Regions from separate parts of the Butyricicoccus sp. AM78-15b2TA genome, predicted to be linked through region 1. Evidence: predicted binding sites of a transcription regulator. Region 1 holds the regulator's gene; each other region holds the start of a gene.

What was found. The regulator NrdR, encoded in region 1, represses ribonucleotide reductase genes. The targets are predictions, from matches to a motif close to CACNANATNTNGTG.
Region 2: the regulator NrdR is predicted to act here: its motif matches at 2,385-2,398, upstream of nrdD (anaerobic ribonucleoside-triphosphate reductase).
Region 3: the regulator NrdR is predicted to act here: its motif matches at 3,095-3,108, upstream of PGS25_RS01585 (anaerobic ribonucleoside triphosphate reductase).

The regions. Positions count from the first base shown of each region.
Region 1 is NZ_JAQEHY010000008.1:92,087-97,707, reverse strand. It holds gene PGS25_RS09325 (hypothetical protein) at 1-125, opposite strand, end outside; gene PGS25_RS09320 (HD domain-containing protein) at 231-821, opposite strand; gene nrdR (transcriptional regulator NrdR) at 881-1,336, opposite strand; gene secD (protein translocase subunit SecD) at 1,557-3,947, opposite strand; gene purB (adenylosuccinate lyase) at 4,277-5,621, opposite strand, start outside.
Region 2 is NZ_JAQEHY010000004.1:46,540-52,160, reverse strand. It holds gene nrdG (anaerobic ribonucleoside-triphosphate reductase activating protein) at 1-115, opposite strand, end outside; gene nrdD (anaerobic ribonucleoside-triphosphate reductase) at 121-2,241, opposite strand; gene PGS25_RS05310 (TM1266 family iron-only hydrogenase system putative regulator) at 2,668-2,925, shown strand; gene hydE ([FeFe] hydrogenase H-cluster radical SAM maturase HydE) at 2,918-3,964, shown strand; gene hydG ([FeFe] hydrogenase H-cluster radical SAM maturase HydG) at 4,037-5,485, shown strand; gene hydF ([FeFe] hydrogenase H-cluster maturation GTPase HydF) at 5,498-5,621, shown strand, end outside.
Region 3 is NZ_JAQEHY010000001.1:291,200-296,820, reverse strand. It holds gene PGS25_RS01605 (hypothetical protein) at 1-205, opposite strand, end outside; gene PGS25_RS01600 (6-phosphofructokinase) at 309-1,550, opposite strand; gene PGS25_RS01595 (hypothetical protein) at 1,627-1,755, shown strand; gene fba (class II fructose-1,6-bisphosphate aldolase) at 1,811-2,779, shown strand; gene PGS25_RS01585 (anaerobic ribonucleoside triphosphate reductase) at 3,196-5,529, shown strand; partial or broken gene nrdD (anaerobic ribonucleoside-triphosphate reductase) at 5,605-5,621, shown strand, end outside.

The DNA of each region.
Region 1 (5,621 bases):
TCGACCTTCTTTTCAAGCTGTTCGATGCGGTAATTAACCAGCTTTCCGGAGACGATAATGCCGCCGGCCGTGCCCGCCAGCGTCCCCAGCAGACTCAGTCCCGCAATGATGATCTCAGCTGACACGTTTTCACCTCCTTGCTTTGCATAAGTGCCTGCACCCATACGCCGTTCAGAGGGGAAAATTGACCACGAATGGTCAACTCGGTCGAAAACTATTTCTATTTTCTTTTATTTTTCTTTGAGCGCACCCTTTTCGATGTTCGCCTGCAGAATGTTATCTGTCAGCTCATACAGGTACGCCGAGCCTTTCTCCGTGCGGCTCTGGCGACCGTAGACCTGCTTGGCGGTCACATCGTGGTCAGCCCAGTCGCTGCCGCCGTTGCTGTTGTTGAGCAGAAGCGGCTGCAGATTGTCCATCGCGTGGGCAAAGTGCGCCTCGGCTGTCTCATCGGCCTCAAATTCGTCAAAAACAGCCATCAGCTCGTGCTTCTGGTCGTCCGGCAGGAGCGAATAAATGCGCTGCTTTGCCGCGTCCTCGCGCGTCTTCTGCGTCTTCAGACCGTCGGCGTCGTAGGCATAGGTGTCGCCTGCGTCAATCTCCACCACATCGTGCAGCAGGCACATGAGCATGACCCGCGCCACATCCACCGGCTCGTTGGAATATTCCTGCAGCAGATACGCCATGATGGCCATGTGCCATGCGTGCTCGGCGTCGTTCTCGCGGCGGCCGTGACCGGAGAGATGCGTCTGCCGGAAAATATTCTTCTCCTTGTCGATCTCAAGAATGAAATTCAGCTGTTTCTGCAGCCGTTCGTCCATAAATCTGCCTTCTTTCTGCCGAAATGAAAACGGGTACAGCCTGCGCCATACCCGCCGAATTATTTATCTTTGAGGAGCGTGTTCAGCTCTTCCATAAAGGTGTTGATGTCCTTAAACTGGCGGTAGACCGAGGCAAACCGCACATACGCGACCTCATCAACCTTACGCAGCTGCTCCATGACAAGCTCACCGATGACCTTGCTGGAAACCTCGCTTTCGAGCGAGCTGAACAGCTTCTGCTCGACGTGATCGACGATCTGTTCCAGCTGCATCAGCGAAACCGGGCGTTTCTCGCACGCCTTCACCAGACCGTTGAGCAGCTTCTGGCGGTCATACGCCTGCCGGGTGCCATCGCGCTTGATCAGCATAAGCGGCATGCGCTCCACCGTCTCGTAGGTGGTAAAGCGTTTTCCGCAGTGGAGACATTCACGCCGGCGGCGGATGCTGGTACCCTCGTCCGTCGGACGGGAGTCCACGACCTTGCTGTCTTCAAAGCTGCAAAATGGGCACTTCATCGTACTTCCCCCTTGTGAACACCGCTTCACACGCGTGGTTTGTTATCTGTCTGCTGTTATTATACTACGCGGGGTGCTGTTAAGTCAATTTTTTATTGTGATAAAGCGGCACCTTTTCCTGCACTGCCCTATCCGGGCGGCTCTTTTCTCTGTGCCGGTCACCCTGTGCCGATAAACAAACGCAAAAAAGGCACCCGAACGGGTGCCTTTTCGATAGTCGTTAGATCTTGCGACGGCGGCGGAACTTCTTACGGAAGAAGCCCCACAGACCGGTAGACAGCATAACAGACGACCAGCCGCCGGCCAGGATACCGACGATCAGCGGCAGCGTGAACTGCTTGAGCGACGGAACACCGAGGATGTATACCATGCCGATGGTGAACAGCGTGGTAAGCGTGGTGTTGATGGTACGGCCCATGGTCTGCCAGATGCTCTTCTCGCCGATGACCTCAAACGGCTCCTTGCGCGCGGTGCGCAGGTTTTCACGAACGCGGTCGAATACGATGATGGACGCGTTGATGGAGTAGCCGAGGATGGTCAGTGCAGCAGCAATGAAGTTGCTGTCGAGCGGAATCTGCAGCAGAACGTAAACGCTCAGCATAACGAGCAGGTCGTGAACCAGGCAGCAGATCGCAGCCAGACCACTGGTCAGCTCGAAGCGGAAGGTGATGTACACCAGCATCAGCAGGATTGCAAGGATCGAGCAGAGGAATGCCGAACGCTGCAGGTCGCTGCCGACAGAAGCGGATACGTCGTTGTTGTTGAGGATATCGGTATCGGCAAGGCTGTACTTCTCCAGCATCTTGTCGATCACGGCAGCACGCTGCTCGGAATCGATCGAGGTGGAGCGGATCAGCACGTCCTCGTTGCCGTCACCGGAGGAGGTTACAGAGGATGCGTCCACACCGGTTGCGTCCTTGAACAGATCGCTGACCTCGGTCTGGATATCCTGCGTAACAGCGGTATGCATGTTGAACTCCATCTCGGTACCGCCGGCAAAGTCGATGCTCAGGTTGAACAGGTTCTTGCCGAACGGCAGCAGGATCAGCGCGACAAGGCCGGTAGCGACCAGTACGACAGAGATACCGCCAAAGATCTTGAAGTTCTTGAGGATCGGGAAATGCTTCTTCTCTTCCTTGCGCTCACGCAGACCGTAAGCCTTCGGGTTGCGGATGTGGAAATCCACCATGCGGTTGAGCAGGAAGTGCGTGATGGTCAGCGCGGTGAACATGGACACGATAACACCGATGCCCAGCGTGGTAGCGAAGCCGACGATCGTGCCGGTGCCGAGGAAGAACAGCACGCCGCACGCGATCAGGGTGGTGATGTTGGAGTCCAGAATTGCGGTGAATGCACGCTTGAAGCCGGAGTCGATAGCGCTCTTGACGGTCTTGCCGGCAGCCATTTCCTCCTTGATGCGCTCGAAGATAATGACGTTTGCGTCAACCGCCATACCGATGGACAGGATAATACCTGCAATGCCCGGCAGGGACAGGTTTACGCGGATCAGGCTGAACAGCAGCGCCTCGATAACCATGTAGAAGCACAGAGCGAAGCAGGAAACAACGCCCGGAACGCGGTACATGATGATCATGAACAGCATAACGAGGATCAGACCGATCATACCTGCCTTCAGGCTGGAGCTCATCGCGTCTGCGCCCAGCTGCGGGCCGACAGAGCGAAGCTCTACCTGCTTGAGCGAGAACGGGATCTGACCTGCGTTGATGAGGTTTGCCAGCTCGGTCGCGCTGTCGCGGGTGAACGAGCCGGAGATTACGCAGCTGTCGCTGTCGATCTTGGAAGAAACGGACGGTGCGGAAATAACCTGATCGTCCATGACAATAGCCATCACGTTGGTGCCGTCAGTGCGGGCCGCGATGCTCTCGGTCGCTTCAGCAAACTTCTGCTTGCCCTCAGAGGTAAACTGTACCTCTACATAATGGGTATCCGCAACTTCGTTGCCGGTCGGGCGGCCATAGCCGTAAGTAGCTTTCTTAACGTCAGAGCCGGTCAGCCACTCCTTGCCGTCAGCATCAACAAAGGTGAGCTGTGCGGTGGTGCCGAGGGTCTGTACGGCCTCCTCCGGGTTGGTGATCTGCGGGATCTCAACCGTTACGCGGTTCTCGCCGCTGAGGGATACGGTAGCCTCGGTAAAGCCCTTACCGGTCAGTCGCTGACGGATGACCTTCTGTACCGAGTTCATGTCGTCGGACAGGTTGCTGGTGTCGTAGCCGTCCGGGATTTCGGCCTCGTATACGATACGGGAGCCGCCGACCAGATCCAGACCCAGACGGATACCGTTGTCGGTATCGAGTACGCTCGGGATGATGGCCTTCAGACCGGAGTCTGTCGTGTCTGCAGAATCGGTCGAAGCCGAGTCAGCAGAGGTGTCAGCAGACGCATCCGTGCTGTCTGCCTTGTTGTCCGCCTTGTCTGCGCTGCTGTCGGTAGACGAGGTATCGCTCGTATCCGTCGCAGACGTGTCGGACGTTGCCGTGTTCCGGAACGGCATGGTCCAGCCGCCCGGAATGTACACTCCTGTTACCGCCGTCACGCCGAGGAAAATGATGATCAGCATGACCGCGATAAAGGAAGTTACACTCTTTTTCACTTGCAAGTGCCTCCTTTATTTTTTTGTTACACAACTGATTTAGTATACAGCATAATAGCCAAAAAGTCAATCATTCTGCACATATTGTATAACAATTCCGCGCCTGTGGCGCGTGTGCAATAGAATATCCCGCTGCGCGGGATATTCATAAAAACCGTGGGGCATGTACCTGTGCAGCGCAGCTTTTTAATGCCGCGTAAGGTTAGCACCGGTTTTTATACCGGTAAGCATATTTGTGTGCCGCGTGCGGCGCGCAAATATGCGCCCGTGATGTATCCGCGCCGTGTGCGGTACATCCTATCTCGTTTCAGACTGTGATCTGAAACGAATCAAAGGTTGATCTCTACCTTTACATCCTCACCGGTGAGGTACGGCGCGATCGCCGGACGAACACACTCGTTCAGGAACTCGTCTACCTGAGACGGGCAGCGGCCGATGTAAGCGGACGGGTCGAGGTGCTCGAGGATCTGCTCACGGGTCATGCCGAACATCGGGTCACCGGCAATGCGGTCAACCATATCGTTCTCCAGACCCTCCTCCTTGATGCGCTTGCCCGCAGCCATGGAGTGCTCGCGGATGCGCTCGTGCAGGTCCTGACGGTTGCCGCCGCGCTTTACGGCGTCCATCATGATGTTCTCGGTTGCCATGAACGGCAGCTCGTTCATAACGTGCGCCTCGATGACCTTCGGGTAAACGACCAGACCGGAAACGACGTTGATCATGATGTTGAGGATTGCGTCAACGGCAAGGAATGCCTCCGGCACGGAAATGCGCTTGTTCGCAGAGTCGTCGAGCGTGCGCTCGAACCACTGGGTAGCCGAGGTGAACGCCGGGTTCAGGCTGTCGCAGATGACGTAGCGCGCCAGTGCGCAGATACGCTCGGAGCGCATCGGGTTGCGCTTGTACGGCATAGCGGACGAGCCGATCTGGTTCTTCTCGAACGGCTCCTCTACTTCCTTCAGGTGCTGCAGCAGACGCAGGTCGGTTGCGAACTTGGAAGCGGATTCTGCGATACCGGCGAGCGTTGCGAGCGTCTGCGCGTCGATCTTGCGGGAGTAGGTCTGGCCGGAGACCGGAACCACGCCTGCAAAGCCGAAATCGTCGGCAATGCGCTTCTCCAGCTCCTTAACCTTGCTCTCGTCGCCGTCAAACAGCTCCATGAAGGACGCCTGCGTGCCGGTCGTGCCCTTGCTGCCGAGCATGCGCAGGTTTTCGATGCGGTATTCTACCTCGTTCAAATCCATCAGCAGCTCGTTCATCCACAGGGTAGCGCGCTTGCCGACCGTGGTCAGCTGCGCCGGCTGGAAGTGGGTGAAGCCGAGGGTCGGCTGGGACTTGTGCGCATCCGCGAACTGCGCCAGCTTGTCCAGTACGGTCGCCAGCTTTTTGCGAACCAGCAGCAGACCCTCGCGGATCTGGATGATGTCGGTATTGTCGCCGACATACGCGCTGGTAGCGCCGAGGTGGATAATGCCGGCCGCCTTGGGAGCCGCCTTGCCGAAGGTGTAAACGTGCGCCATAACGTCATGGCGTACCTCCTTCTCGCGCTGACGGGCCATATCGTAGTCGATGTCGGTCAGGTGCGCGGCCATCTCGTCCACCTGCTCCTGCGTGATCGGCAGACCGAGCGCCCGCTCCGCCTTAGCCAGCGACAGCCACAGCCGACGCCAGGTG
Region 2 (5,621 bases), on a different contig from region 1:
ATGTGATGGGGTTGTGACAGCCGGGACAGGCGTGTCCGCAGCCGGCCACCCACAGCACAACACGCAGGCCATCGCCGTTGAGCATATCGTCCTTGGTTATATTGTGATACTGCATTCGTGTTACATACTCTTTCTTTCAGCAATTTCGGCCATCTTGGCATCGTTCAGGCGCGTATCGCCCTTCACGCGAGAGTAGGAAAGATAGCCGTTCATTCTCTCGATTTTGGTAAGGTTGCGGCTGCCGCACTTCGGGCAGACATCCATAGACAGTTCCTCATGACCGCAGTCATCGCAGTACGCGAGTGAAAGATTGACACCCTCATAGAAGCCCTTTGCCATGGCGCGGCGCACCAGAGAGCGAATCGCCTCATGGTTGTAGTCAATCGGATACTTGACGTATTGAATCTTACCGCCGTTGCACAGATTCCAGAAACGACCCTCAAGATCCTGCTTCTGAATCGGTGTCAGGTCCTCGGTAACGTGGCAGTGGAAGCTGTTGGAGACATACGGACGATCGGAAACACCCTCGATGATGCCGTATTTCTTGCGGAACTGCTCGACCTGCAAACCGCACAGACTCTCTGCCGGTGTACCGTAGATAGCATACAGATTGCCGTCCTCGTTCTTGAATTGCTCGACCTTATCGTTGATATACTGCAGTGTTTCGAGGGCAAACTGACCGTCCTCGGCAAGCGATTTGCCGTTGTACAACTCCTGCAGCTCGTTAAGTGCAGTAATGCCGAACGACGCAGTAGCGGTTTTCATGATCGGCTTGATCTTGTCCGACGGCTTGAGATGTCCGCCGTAGAAACCGCCCTCGCAGTACGCCAGCGGATTGGTAGATGCACGCATCTCCCCCAGGTACGCATAGGTGCGGATATGCAGCTTGCGGATAAGCTCCAGATAATAGTCGAGTACCTCGCGGAACGGACGGCTCTCCTGCTGTGCCTTAGCGTAGATCATCGGCAGGTGCAGCGATACCGCGCCAATGTTCCAGCGGCCGACAAATACCGGCTTGTCGCTCTCATCAGCGGGCTTCATGCCTCCGCGCTCGTACCACGGAGACAGGAACGCGCGGCAGCCCATCGGACTGATGATCGCGCCGTACTTCTTATACATGCTCGGCACATAGCCTTCACCGGTCAGCGACAGCCAGTCCGGATACATCGCACGGGACGAGCACAGGATACCGGCTTCAAATACATCCTCAAGCAGCTTGCCGGGACCGTGCAAGTTCTCATCGTACAGGAATACGATCTTCGGGAACAGGACCGGCTTTTTCTGGCCTTTTTTGCCCTGCCCCTTGCGGCGTACATTCAGCATGGTAATGGAGGCCAGCTTGGCAAAACGACCGGTGCCGGTTCCCATTGTCATGGTGATGAACGGATAGTCGCCGCGGCTGGATGCTACCGTGTTGAACTTGTACTCCCAGCCCTGGAAGCCCTGCTCAAAGTCGTTGAGAATGTCCGCCATAACTTCCTTCTCGACCGTATCAGCATCCAGTCCCAGACGAGTATACTTCTCGGTCAGCATTTTGTAGCTGCGCTCGGCATACGGCTCGAGCAGCAGATCGACCGACGGCACGGTAAAGCCGCCGTACTGCTGGCTTGCAGCGGAAAGCACGATATCACCGATCACGTCAAATGCAACATTAAGTGTTTTTGGCTCGTTGTACCACAGATTGCCCATCTCAAAGCCGTCCTTGAGGACACTCGCTACATCAAACAGGCAGCAGTTCATGGTATCGCGGCGTGCCGACATATCGTGGACGTAAATGTAGCCGTCCCGACAGGCCTGCAGTTCCTCGGTGTTCATAAAGAACTTCTGGTACAGCTCCTTGTTGAGCTGATTGAAGATCAGGCTGCGCTTAGTGGAGACCAGCGCGGAATCCGTGTTGGAATTTTCCTTATCGCCGATATACATGATAGACTGGCTTTTCTGGTATACGCTGTCCAGCATGCCGACAAAATCCTGCTTATAGTTGCGGTAGTCGCGGTAGCTTTTGGCAACCTCCGGCTGCACCGACTCAAGTGCAGACTCAACGATGTTGTGCATTTGCCAGATCTGAATCTCGGTCATGTGATGGTCACGGATATAACCCTCGACATGATTGCAGATCGACTTCAACTCATCCTCTGTAAAGTTGTAGAGGACACGGTTTGCCGACTTATTAACGGCGATAACAACCTTCTGGATGTTAAACGGTTCTTTGGTGTGATCCTTTTTGACAACTCGAACCATGTGTTGTTCTTCCTCTCTAAATTTCATACGTTCATTATTATATCATATTGTCCGACAAAAAGCGAACAAAAAAGCACTGCCGTTTACAGGTAAAGTGTAAAAGTACATACCCATACATCATGTGCTGCTATTGCATTGTACCATACAAGATATAGATTTGGAAGGATAAAATTCGACAAAAATATCATACATATTTTTGCGAAAATAATTCTTTGCATAAAATCGTCGGTTTTGCTTGCGGGTCTGCCGACTATCCTCTATAATAGATGTAGCGATCCTGACAGTAAGCCTCTGCGTCCGCAGATTCTGCATGAAAGGAGCCGTCCATATTGTATTGCAGCGTTTCCTGCACGGAAGCGCCGTTTATATCTGTACCGGACTGCGTCTTTCAGAGGACGCAGTTATTTTTTATTCCGAGGTGTTTTTATGCAAACAAGAGTTGCCGTAATGGGAATCGTGGTAGAGAACACGGATTCTGTGGAACGGCTCAATACCCTGCTGCATGAGTACGGCAGCTATATCATCGGGCGCATGGGTATTCCCTATCGAGCGCGCAATATCAACATTGTGTCCATCGCCATTGATGCGCCGCAGGATGTGATCTCGGCTTTGTCCGGCAAGATCGGCAATCTGGACGGTATCAGCGTCAAGACCGCATATTCCAATGTGCAGAGCGATGAATAAGGCGAAGCAGCTCATTGACCGGCTGGAAGCGCAGCACAGCCTGTCAATAGAGGAATACGAATATCTGATCGAAAACCAGAGCGACGAACTGGCGGCCTATGCCGCGGAGAAAGCGGTTGCCTTACGAAAACAGGTATACGGTATGGATGTGTACATTCGAGGACTGATCGAAATCGGCAATATCTGCCGCAACGACTGCTATTACTGCGGTATCCGGCGCTCCAATCCCGCATGTGACCGCTACCGACTGACCGAGGCGCAGATACTGGACTGTGCCCGGGAAGGTTATGCGCTCGGTTTCCGCACTTTTGTCATGCAGGGCGGCGAGGACAGCGCATTCTCAGTCGATGTGGTTTGCCATCTGGTACGACAGATCAAAGCAGAGTTCCCGGATTGTGCAGTAACGCTGTCGCTCGGAGAGTTCCCTCGTGAAGCCTATCAGGCGATGTTCGACGCAGGCGCGGACCGTTATCTGCTCCGTCACGAAACCGCCGATAAGGCACATTATGAAAAGCTGCATCCGGCGCAGATGTCGTTTGACAACCGTATGCGCTGCCTTCGTGATTTGAAAGACATCGGCTACCAGACCGGCTGCGGCTTTATGGTCGGCTCGCCGTATCAGACGGCACGAACACTCGCTGAGGACTTAAAGTTCATCGAAAAATTTCGGCCGGAGATGTGCGGTATCGGCCCGTTTATTCCGCAGAAGGACACACCGTTCCGCGATTTTTCGGCCGGAACGTGTGAGCAGACAGTGTATCTGCTGTCACTGCTGCGGTTGATTCAACCGAATTTGTTGCTGCCCGCCACAACGGCGCTCGGCACCATCCGGCCGGACGGCCGCGAACGCGGACTGCAGGCTGGTGCAAACGTAGTGATGCCCAATCTGTCTCCGCTTGGGGTGCGAAAAAAATATGCACTGTACGACGGCAAACTATGTACCGGTGAGGAGGCTGCACAGTGCATCGGCTGCCTGTCGCGCCGTGTGGCGTCGGTCGGCTGCCGGATTGTTACCGCACGCGGAGATATTATCCGATAAGTGATACATTTTAAGGGACTCTGACGGAAAGAGTAATCCTCTGACCGCAAGATAAGAAAGGAAAACGAAAAAATGGCTCAGTACAACCCGAAATCACTCCATGCAGAGGAGTTTATCAACCATGAGGAAATCCTTGAAACGCTGAAATACGCCGAGGAGAACAAACACAACATCGAGCTGATCGACAGCATTCTGGAAAAGGCCCGTCCGCAGAAAACGGCTACCGGCGTACACTGTGCCGGTCTGACGCATCGCGAAGCCTCTGTGCTGCTGGCCTGCGATATCCCCGAGAAGATCGAGGAGATGTATCAGCTGGCCGAGGAGATCAAGCTGGCGTTCTACGGCAACCGTATTGTTATGTTTGCACCGCTGTATCTGTCGAATTACTGCGTAAACGGCTGTGTTTACTGTCCGTATCACGCAAAAAACCGCCATATCACTCGCAAAAAGCTGACGCAGGAAGAGGTTGCCCGCGAGGTTATCGCACTGCAGGATATGGGTCACAAGCGCCTTGCCATCGAGGCCGGTGAGGACCCGGTCAACAACCCGATTGAGTACATTCTCGAGTGCATCAACACCATTTACTCCATCAAACATAAAAACGGTGCAATTCGACGTGTCAACGTCAACATTGCGGCGACCACAGTCGAGAACTACCGCAAGCTGAAGGACGCCGGCATCGGCACTTACATTCTGTTCCAGGAGACCTACCACAAGCAGAGCTACCTCAAGCTGCATCCGGCAGGTCCGAAGCACGATTACGACTACCACACCGAAGCAATGGATCGCGCGATGGACGGCGGTATCGACGACGTTGGCCTGGGTGTTCTGTTCGGTCTGGAAATGTACAAGTACGAGTTCGCTGGTCTGCTCATGCACGCCGAGCATCTGGAGGCTGTACACGGCGTTGGCCCGCATACTATCAGCGTACCGCGTATCAAGCGCGCGGACGATATTGACCCGGATGTATTCGACAACGGCCTGAGCGACGAGCTGTTCGCAAAGGTTATCGCGTGCATCCGCATTGCCGTGCCGTACACCGGCATGATCATCTCCACCCGCGAGAGCCAGCAGGTGCGTGAGAGGGCACTTGGTCTGGGCATTTCGCAGATCAGCGGTGCTTCCCGTACCTCGGTCGGTGGCTATGAGGAAGAGGAGCGTCCGCACGACTCTGAGCAGTTTGATGTATCCGATCAGCGCTCGCTCGATGAGGTTGTTCACTGGCTCATGCAGCTTGGGTTTATTCCGTCGTTCTGCACCGCCTGCTACCGCGAGGGGCGCACCGGCGACCGTTTCATGAGCCTGTGCAAGAACGGTCAGATCCTCAACTGCTGCCACCCGAACGCATTGATGACACTCGCGGAGTATCTGGTCGATTACGCAAGCGAGGACACCAGGCGCGTCGGCATGGAGCTGATTCAGGAGGAACTTAAAAAAATCCCGCGCGATAAGGTACGCGAAATTGCAGCCGAGCATATCAAGGATATCTGCAGCTCCAACCGCCGTGATTTCCGCTTCTAAGGAGGGTTTCCTATGGGACTGAACACACAGCCCTCCGGCGAGCGCGTACACATCGGCTTTTTCGGCCTGCGCAATGCGGGCAAATCCAGCGTGGTAAACCGCGTGACCGGACAAACACTGTCCATTGTTTCCGATG
Region 3 (5,621 bases), on a different contig from region 1:
TGCCGTCGGGATTACTGGGTCTGCTGTTCATAAAAATGTTGAAAATGAGCGCGACCGGCGCAAATACCCACAGATAGGCGGGGAAGCCGCCGACGGCACCGTCATACACGGTGTTCCAGTGCGTGGCGAGCAGGCAGGTGCCCAGCCAGACGATGACGGAAGCCGCAAGCAGCAGCAGATTTTTCTTGGATCGAAAAAGATTCATACAGGAAATTCCTCTTAAAAAGCAAACGGGCAGAGCCTTGCGGCTCTACCCGTTTTTGCGTTCACACGCCGCAAGGCGCAGAATATTCAGTTTGCGCGGAAAATCAAGCCTCAGCCTTGATCTTCTTCAGGTTAGCGAAGCGCGGCAGACCGGATACCTTCGGGCCAACGTTCTCGCCGTTGATGAGCGGCAGAGCGTAGTCAACGAACTCCTGCGTTACGCCGTTGCCTTCCTCGTTGATCCACTCACGCGGAACCTTCTTCTCGGTGTTAGCAACCTCGGACAGCGGGAGCAGCTCGATCTCGCACTTGTAGCCGTTCTCGTCACGGGTGCACTTGAAGCCCGGCATGTAGTCGGTCTTGCCTGCAACTGCGTTCTCAACAGCAGCCTTGCCGGACATATAGGACTCGTCAACGTCGGTCTTGGAAGCGCAGTGAGCAGCGCAGCGCTGCAGCAGGCTCAGCTCGATGCCGCGAACCTTGCAGCCCAGCTCGTTCTTAACGGTGTCAGCCAACATGGAAGCCAGACCACCGAGCTGTGCATGGCCGAAGCCGTCGGTAGCAGAGGTCTTAGCCTCGGATACGAAGGAGCCATCAGCGTAGTGGATACCCTCGGAAACAGCTACCAGGCAGTTGCCCTTCTCGTCGTAGATGCGCTTTACGTCAGCCAGGAACTTCTTCATGTCGAAGTCGGTCTCCGGCAGGTAAACCAGATCCGGACCTGCGCCCATAGCGGTAGCCAGACCGGCAGCACCTGCCAGCCAGCCAGCGTGACGGCCCATGATCTCTACGACGCAGACCATGCCGGTGTCGTATACGCGAGCGTCCTGATAGATCTCCATGCAGGAAGTAGCGATATACTTGGCAGCGGAAGCAAAGCCCGGGCAGTGGTCGGTGCCGAACAGGTCATTGTCGATGGTCTTCGGAATGCCCATTACGCGGCACTCGTAGCCGGACTTCATCATATACTTGGAAACCTTGTTGCAGGTATCCATGGAGTCGTTGCCGCCGTTGTAGAAGAAGTAACGGATGTCGTACTTCTTGAAGATCTCAAGGATGCGCTTGTAATCGGTGTCGTCAACATCCGGATCAGCCAGCTTGTAGCGGCAGGAGCCCAGTGCAGAGGACGGGGTGTAGCGCAGAAGAGCCAGCTCGTCGCGGTCTTCCTTGTCGATATCATACAGGTCGTCGTTCAGCAGGCCCTTGATGCCGTGTGCCATGCCGAATACGCGGGTGATGGACGGATTGTCCAGTGCTGCCTCCAGCGCACCCAGAACAGAAGAGTTGATTACGGAAGTCGGGCCGCCCGACTGACCGATGACGCAAGCGCCTTTCAGTTCACTCATTGATAAAACCTCCTAAGCAAATTAAAACGCAGAGCTGTGCCATGCATTTTCTTACTCATAAAGAGTATCATATAATATGAAAAAAATCAATGAAAATCCTGCGTTTTCGGCAGGTTTGGCAATTTTGGCAAAGTTGCCGCAGGAATTCGGCGAAAAAATGACAGGATTTTTTGGATATGGACTTGATTTTAGCATGCTTAACTGATAGAATAAAAGCAGAATTTTTAAGATTCAGTTTTTATCAGAAAGGAAGTATTCCCATGCCTTTAGTTACTACTACTGAGATGTTCAAGAAGGCTTACGACGGCGGCTACGCTGTTGGCGCTTTCAACGTGAACAACATGGAGATCGTTCAGGGTATCACCGAGGCTTGCCAGGAGCAGCACGCTCCGGTAGTCCTGCAGGTATCCAAGGGCGCACGCGCTTACGCAAACCACACCTACCTCGTTAAGATGGTAGAGGCTGCTGTTAAGGAGTGCCCGGACATTCCGATCGCTCTGCATCTGGACCACGGCCCGGACTTCGAGACCTGCAAGTCCTGCATCGACGGCGGCTTCACCTCCGTTATGATCGACTGCTCCTCCCGTCCGTTCGACGAGAACGTTGAGGAGACCAAGAAGGTTGTAGAGTATGCTCACGCTCACGGCGTTGTTGTCGAGGCTGAGCTCGGCACCCTGGCTGGCGTAGAGGACGACGTAAAGGTTTCCGCTGAGGATTCCTCCTACACCCATCCGGAAGAGGTTGAGGAGTTCGTAACCCGCACCGGCTGTGACTCTCTGGCTATCGCAATCGGCACCTCTCACGGCGCTTACAAGTTCACCCCGGATCAGTGCACCCGCAACGAGCAGGGCATTCTGGTTCCGCCTCCGCTGCGTTTCGACGTACTCGAGGAAGTTTCCAAGCGTCTGCCGGGCTTCCCGATCGTACTGCACGGTTCCTCTTCCGTACCGCGTGAGTTTGTTGACAAGATCAACAAGTTCGGCGGCAAGATGCCGGATGCAATCGGCATTCCGGAGGAAGAGCTGCGTCACGCTGCACAGCTGTCCGTCTGCAAGATCAATATCGACTCCGATATTCGTCTGGCTATCACCGCTTCTATCCGCGAGCACTTCGCTGAGCATCCGGATCACTTCGACCCGCGCCAGTACCTGAAGCCGGCTCGTCAGGCTGTCAAGGACATGGTTACCCACAAGCTGATCAATGTTCTGGGCTGCAACGGCAAGGCATAAGATCATTTTCTGATCGAAACCAAAGAACCTCGGAATCCTGTTCCGGGGTTCTTTTTTCGTCTTGCGATGGGGAATAGAACGGATACCATATATAGTGTAGCTGCTTTTTTGCGGGAGAAATTACCACGGAGAAAATAAAGGAGAAACTTTGTGGAATTTGTCGCGCTTTTCTGATAAATTTTTCGAGTCAAGAGGAAAAGTTTAGAGAATGCTCCAATAAAAATAGTGCTTTTCTTGCAAATGTGCCAAAAAGAATTTAGCGCCTTGACAGGGCGGTGTTTCGGCGGTAGAATATATAAGCAAGAGATAAGCAGACACAAGATGTTGTGCGATATTGAATGCACCACTACATAATTTAGTAAATAATCAAGAAATCGCCGTTAGGCGGTTTTTGTATGAGAGAGGGATTTTTCTTTATGATTCAGCAGATCGTCAAGCGGGACGGGCGCATGGCTCCCTTTGAGATCGACAAGATCACAAATGCAATTTTCGGCGCAGCACAGGCCTCCGGCGGCCAGGATCACGATATGGCGCAGGAGCTGGCAGAGCAGGTCGAAAAAACGCTGGAGGAGACTGCTGGAACCGAAACTCCCACCGTTGAACAGGTGCAGGACACTGTTGAGAAGGTTCTGATTGAAAGCGGACATGCCCGCACGGCCAAGAAGTACATCCTGTACCGCAACGAGCGCACCCGCGTGCGTGAGATGAACACCCGTCTGATGAAGGTGTACGAGGATCTGACGTTCAAGTCCTCGCTCGAGAACGACGTCAAGCGTGAGAACGCCAATATCGATGGTGATACCGCGATGGGCACCATGCTCAAGTACGGCTCCGAAGGTGCCAAGCAGTTCTACGAGATGTTCATCCTCGATCCGGCGCACGCCAAGGCACACCGCGAGGGTGATATCCACATCCACGATCTGGATTTTCTGACGCTGACCACCACCTGCTGTCAGATTGACCTGCTGAAGCTGTTCCGCGACGGTTTTTCCACCGGCCACGGCTTCCTGCGTGAGCCGAACGACATCCGTTCGTACTCCGCGCTGGCGTGCATTGCTATCCAGTCTAATCAGAATGACCAGCATGGCGGTCAGAGCGTGCCGAACTTCGATTACTCGATGGCGCCGGGTGTGCGCAAGACCTTCCGCAAGCTGTTCCGCGACAATCTCGCCAAGGCCCTCGAGGTGTTCGGTGAGGACGACAACAACGAGGTCGATGCGCGTGCGCTGACCGAGCGTGTTGAGCAGGAGACCGGCAAGTGGGCTTGTCTGGCAGGCGGCAACGGCTACGACGAGGCGATGGCTAAGGCACTTTCCGAGACGCTTGATGAAAAGACGGTTGCAAAGTGCATGAAGTTTGCCCGCAAGTACGCGGATAAGGAGACCCGCAAGGGCACCTATCAGGCGATGGAAGCGCTGGTTCACAATCTGAACACCATGCACTCGCGTGCAGGTGCACAGATTCCGTTCTCGTCGCTCAACTACGGCACGGATACCTCTCCGGAGGGCCGTCTGGTCATGGAGCAGCTGCTGCTCGCGACCGAGGCTGGTCTGGGCAACGGTGAGACTCCGATTTTCCCGATCCACATTTTCAAGGTCAAGGAGGGCGTCAACTACAACGAGGGCGACCCGAACTACGACCTGTTCAAGCTGGCGTGCCGCGTTTCCGCGAAGCGTATGTTCCCGAACTTCTCGTTCCTCGATGCGCCGTTTAACCTGCAGTATTACAAGCCGGGTCATCCGGAGACCGAGGTCGGCTACATGGGCTGCCGCACGCGTGTTATGTCCAATGTGTGCGATCCGACCCGTGAGATTACCTACGGCCGCGGCAACCTGTCGTTCACGTCGGTCAACCTGCCTCGCATCGCAATCCGCAGCCACGGCGATCTGGACTGGTTCTTCGAGGACCTCGACCGCAAGATCGACCTCGTAATCGACCAGCTGCTCGACCGTTTCCGCATCCAGTGCGGCAAGCGCGTGCGCAACTACCCGTTCCTGATGGGTGAGGGCGTATGGATGGATTCCGAAAAGCTGGGTCCGGATGACGAGGTTGGCGAGGTGCTTAAGCACGGAACGCTGACGCTCGGCTTTATCGGTCTGGCAGAGTGCCTCAAGGCGCTCATCGGCGTACACCACGGCGAGAGCGACGAGGCGCAGAACCTTGGTCTTGAAATCGTTGGTCACATGCGTCAGCGCATGGACGAGGCAACCGAGAAATACCACCTCAACTTCTCGCTGATCGCTACCCCGGCAGAGGGTCTGTCCGGCCGATTTGTCAAGATCGACCGTGAGAAATACGGCAAGATTCCGGGCGTTACCGACCGTGATTACTACACCAACTCCTTCCATGTGCCGGTTTACTATCCGATTTCGGCATTTGAGAAGATCGCCCGCGAGGCGCCGTATCACGAGCTGACCAACGGCGGCCACATCAGCTACATTGAGCTGGACGGCGACCCGACGCAGAACCTCGAAGCGTTTGAGGCTGTCGTTCGGGCGATGAAGGAAGCCGGTATCGGCTACGGTGCGATCAACCACCCGATCGACCGCGATCCGGTCTGTGGCTATACCGGCATTATCGGTGAAGTATGTCCGCGCTGCGGCCGCCGAGAGGGCGAAGGCGTTCCGCTGTCCAAGCTGCAGAAGCTGGGATTGTATAAAAATTACAACAGCACCACGATCGGCTATCACGGCGACCCTGCCGAAGAAGCCGACCGTCAGCCGAATACATTGAAAATCGTCAAAAAGTGACAGGGAAGGGAGAATTCTATCATGGAAACTAAGAATATTGCTGCACAGGAGCCGATGATTGGTGAAGGTGTAGGATTTGAACGTATCCGCCG